One region of the Alterinioella sp. B-7 genome, then DNA from elsewhere that is predicted to be linked to it. Evidence: riboswitches for the same ligand, from Rfam matches in the RefSeq annotation. Region 1 holds a riboswitch; the other holds the start of a gene.
The links. Region 1 has a riboswitch for cobalamin ahead of AC13C7_RS09345 (DUF1636 family protein). Riboswitches for the same ligand answer to the same signal wherever they lie in the genome.

Region 2: another riboswitch for cobalamin. It lies ahead of AC13C7_RS12790 ((2Fe-2S) ferredoxin domain-containing protein); the one in region 1 lies ahead of AC13C7_RS09345 (DUF1636 family protein).

The regions. Positions count from the first base shown of each region.
Region 1 is NZ_JBSXNT010000031.1:210,690-212,885, reverse strand. It holds gene cobW (cobalamin biosynthesis protein CobW) at 1-713, opposite strand, end outside; gene AC13C7_RS09345 (DUF1636 family protein) at 718-1,089, opposite strand; cobalamin riboswitch at 1,198-1,423, opposite strand; gene cobO (cob(I)yrinic acid a,c-diamide adenosyltransferase) at 1,466-2,086, shown strand.
Region 2 is NZ_JBSXNT010000033.1:178,609-180,804, reverse strand. It holds gene AC13C7_RS12795 (ABC transporter substrate-binding protein) at 1-211, opposite strand, end outside; gene AC13C7_RS12790 ((2Fe-2S) ferredoxin domain-containing protein) at 198-917, opposite strand; cobalamin riboswitch at 1,002-1,221, opposite strand; gene AC13C7_RS12785 (hypothetical protein) at 1,331-2,196, shown strand, end outside.

The DNA.
Region 1 (2,196 bases):
CGGGCATCCAGATCGTCCTCGGCCGCCGCGCCCAGGCCAAGCACGACGCGCGGGTCGATGACGCCTTCCGTCATGGCGATCAGCGGCACCTTGCGCGGCATCTCGGCTTCGATCACGGCTTTCGCCTTGGCCAGCCCGTCCGCGCCGGCCAGATCGGCCTTGGAGAGCAGGATGATATCGGCGCAGGAGATCTGATCCTCGAACACCTCGCCAAGCGGTGTGTCGTGATCGAGGCTGTCATCGGCCTCACGCTGCTTTTGCACGGCGTCCACATCCGGGGCGAAGCGGCCCGCCGCCACGGCCTCGGCATCGGCCAGCGCGATGACGCCGTCGACGGTGATGCGGCTGCGGATCGCGGGCCAGTCGAAGGCCTTGAGCAGCGGTTTGGGCAGGGCCAAACCGCTCGTCTCGATAAGGATGTGCTCGGGCGTCTCCGGCAGGGCCATCAGCGCCTGGATCGTGGGGATGAAATCATCGGCCACGGTGCAGCAGATGCAGCCATTGGCAAGCTCCACGATGTTATTCTCGGGGCAGTTTTCATCGGCGCAGGATTTCAGGATATCGCCATCGACGCCCGCCGTGCCGAATTCGTTGACCAGGACCGCCAGACGCTTGCCCTGCGGGTTCGCCATCAGGTGGCGGATGAGCGTGGTCTTGCCCGCGCCCAGAAAGCCGGTGATGACGGTGACGGGGATCTTGGAAAGCTCAGACATCGGCTCAGTCCTTTTGCGGGGGGATACGGGCAAGGCTTTGCTTGCGGAAGATGACGGGGCGTTCGCGCCAGGGGACGATGCCGTCCGGCGTAGCGGCATAGGCCGCGGTGCCCTGGAGGATCTCGTCGACATGGGCGTCGGGATCGAGATGGCTGTAGATATAGGTCCAGCGTTCGGGCCCACCCGACAGCACCAGCGAGCAACCATTGTCGCAGGCGGAGAGGCATTCATTGCCGATCACGCGCACGCCTTCGGGCAGGTCGGCGGCGCGGAGGGCCTCATAGAGGCGCAGGCCCGGGCGCGGCTCCTCGGCCACGCGGGTACCATCCACCGTCTTGCGGCAGGTCGTGCAGACCGTGAGTGTCACCTGAGCCATGCGCGGGCCCCCTTTGGTCGATGCGGGAAAAGGGGAAAAGCCAGCCGGGGGCGAATTGGCCACATGCCCCCAAAGCCAGCCCGAAACACCCCGTTCGCGCGGTCTTCATCCATCCGTCCCGTGCTGGCAGGTCTCCCGGCTTGCGGATATCGGAGCGATGCCCCGGCGACCCCTCACCCTTCCCGGTCGATGCCAGTGGGATACGGGGGCCATTCTCCGGTCACGGTCGCGGGGGCGGCTGCGCTTGCGGCTTTCCACCGGTGATCGGTCGCAAAGCCTGTCGCATTCCCTCTTCGCCTGTCCTAAGACAGGAACCAGCACGGCTACGCACCTGCTCCATCACCGAGCCCTTTGTCAAGCATGAGGATGACGCCAGATGACCGACACACCGCTTTCCGACGAAGACCGCCATGCGCAGAAGATGGCCAAGAAGAAGGCCGCGCGCGACAAGATCATGGCGAAGAAGGAGGGTGAGAAGGGGCTGATCATCGTGCATACCGGACCGGGCAAGGGCAAGTCCTCCTCCGGGTTCGGCATGATCCTGCGCTGCATCGCGCATGGGATGCCCTGCGCCGTGGTGCAGTTCATCAAGGGGGCCTGGGATACCGGCGAGCGGCGGCTGCTGGAGGGCAATTTCAGCGATCTGTGCCAGTTTCACGCGATGGGCGAGGGCTTCACCTGGGAAACCCAGGACAAGACCCGCGATATCGAGATGGCGGAGAAAGGGTGGGAGAAGGCGAAGGAGCTGATCCGCGATCCCGCGATTCGGATGGTGCTGCTGGACGAGATCAACATCGCGCTGCGTTATGACTACCTCGATCTGGCCGAGGTCGTGCGGTTCCTGGCGGAGGAAAAACCCGAGATGACGCATGTGGTGCTGACCGGTCGGAACGCCAAGGACGACCTGATCGACCTGGCTGACCTTGTGACCGAGATGACATTGGTCAAGCACCCGTTCCGGTCCGGGATCAAGGGGCAGAAGGGGGTGGAGTTTTGACTTTGGCTTCGAATTGCCTTCGGCAATCCGACCCGCCGGGGCTCTGCCCCGGACCCCGAGGTATTTTCAGCAAAATGAAAGCAATGGTTTGTTAGGATTTGCCTGCCAGG
Region 2 (2,196 bases), on a different contig from region 1:
TCGCGTCGTCCATATAGGCGGTGCCGACCATGGAGCGTTCGAGCCCAAGCGCCAGCATCACCTCGGTCGCCTGCTGGTTCAGCGTGATGGCGCGGGTGGGGGCGGTGTCATAGGCGAATGTGCCGCCGCAGCTTTGCACCACGGCTTCCTGCGCAAGCGTGGGTGCGGCCAGCATGGCGGCGATCAGGAGGGTGGGTTTAAACGGGTTCATGGCAGTCTTTCCGGCTGAAGGTCTGGTATCGGGGAAGGAGTGCGCCGCCGCGCAGAACGGTCTGGACGAAGGCGCGCACGGCATCGGCATCGGGCAGCGAGAACCAGTCGCCTTGCGGATAGACGACAAGGGACGGCCCCGCATTGCAGGGGAAGAGGCAGCCCGTGGTGGTGACGAGGCAATCGCGATCCAGCCCCGCGCGCCCGATCTCGGATTTCAGCAGCGCGGCGAGATCCGGCGCATCGCGCAGGTGGCAGCGCGGGCCGGTGCAGACAAGGATATGGTGGCGATGCGCGGGCGGCGCGTCCCAGCCCTTGCCCCTTGCGCCTTGCGGGTCGGGCGGGATGGCGACGCGGGACGGTTTGGCGGTTGCGATGCTTGTCAGCACCGCCTCATCCGCCGCCGCGTCCTCGGCCATGAAGAGCGTCACGCCCGCGTTTTCGGCCCGCGACAGCCATTCCCCCGCCGCCCCCGGCAGCCAGGCCAAGAGGCTTTGCGACATCGGCAGGCCGAGCGGGCGCAGCGTGATCTCGCGCGCGCCCTGCCCCGCGAGGTCATCCAGCGCGCGCCACAGCCCCGCGCCCTCGCGTTCCAGCCGCACGACAGCGGCCTTGCCCGGCGTTTCGGCCAGCAATCTCCCGCTCATCCGCGCCAGCCGTCCGGCGCTGACATAAGCCTGAGAGATCAGATAAAGCGTTGCCTGCATCCTGCACCCCAACGGGGCGCTGCGCGCAAACAGGAAAGCAACTGGATCGCCATCGACTGTCTCCCCCGGGCACCCCGCCCGAAACGTTTCAACCAGGTGATGGCAGGTCTCCTGACTTCGCGGGTAGTCGCGCGGGGCCAACCTTCCCGGAGATCTCCTCCAGTGGCATATCTGGCCGCGCTCGCCGCTTACAGTTGCGGGGGCAGTTACGGATTCGGCGCGCTTTGGCTCCTCCTCACCGTATTCCCTTTTCATCCCCTGCGGCACGCTCAACCGCCGGGAAACCATCGCGGGCGACAACACGCGATTTGGGCCGCCGGGTCAAGGCGCAATCGGCCCCGATTTGGCGTGGATTGCGCGCGCCCGCACGGGTAGAGTGGCGCAAAAGCACAAGGCAGAACGGGCCGGGCAGCATGGCAAACCGCAAGGATTTCAACGTCGTCGTCGTCGGCCAGAACGGGCGGCTGCAATATGAGGCGGCGCTTTTCGCAGCCTCGTTTCGCGCCGCCAATCCGAAATTCAAGGGCAGGCTTTTCGTCGCCGAGCCGCAGCCGGGGCCGAAATGGTCCGGCAACCCGAAGATGGGCGACGGTGAGGTGCGCGCGCTGCTGGAGCGGCTCAAGGTCGAGATCGTGCCCTTCGAGGCGCGCCATTTCGGGCAGGACTACCCCTATGGCAACAAGATCGAGATGCTGACGGCCCTGCCCAAGGGCGAGCCTTTCGTGTTCTTCGATACCGATACGCTGGTGCTGGACGACATCGCGCAGGTGCCCTTCGATTTCGACCGCCCCTCCGCCTCGCTGAAGGTGGAAGGCACCTGGCCGCAGATCGAGCTTTACGGGCCGGGCTACGGGGCGATCTGGAAATCGCTCTATGATCGGTTCGGGCTGGATTTCAACAGCTCGCTGGATGAAAGCCAGCCCGATGAATACTGGCGCCGCTACCTCTATTTCAACGCCGGGTTCTTCTACTACACCTGCCCGCACGTATTCGGCGAACGTTTCCTGCATTACGCGCTGGAGATCCGCGACAACCCGCCCGAGGAACTGGTCTGCCAGGTCATGGACCCGTGGCTTGACCAGGTTGCCCTGCCGCTTGTGATCCATTCCTTCGGGGGCGGGCGTGAGGCGCTGGAGCCCGGCTGGCTGGACGGGCGCACCACCTGCCATTACCGGGTTCTGCCACTGCTCTACGCCCGCGAATCCGACCGGGTGGTGCAGGTGCTGGAGGAGGTCACCTCGCCCAACTGGGTCAAGAAGGTGCTGAAAGGCTATGAGCC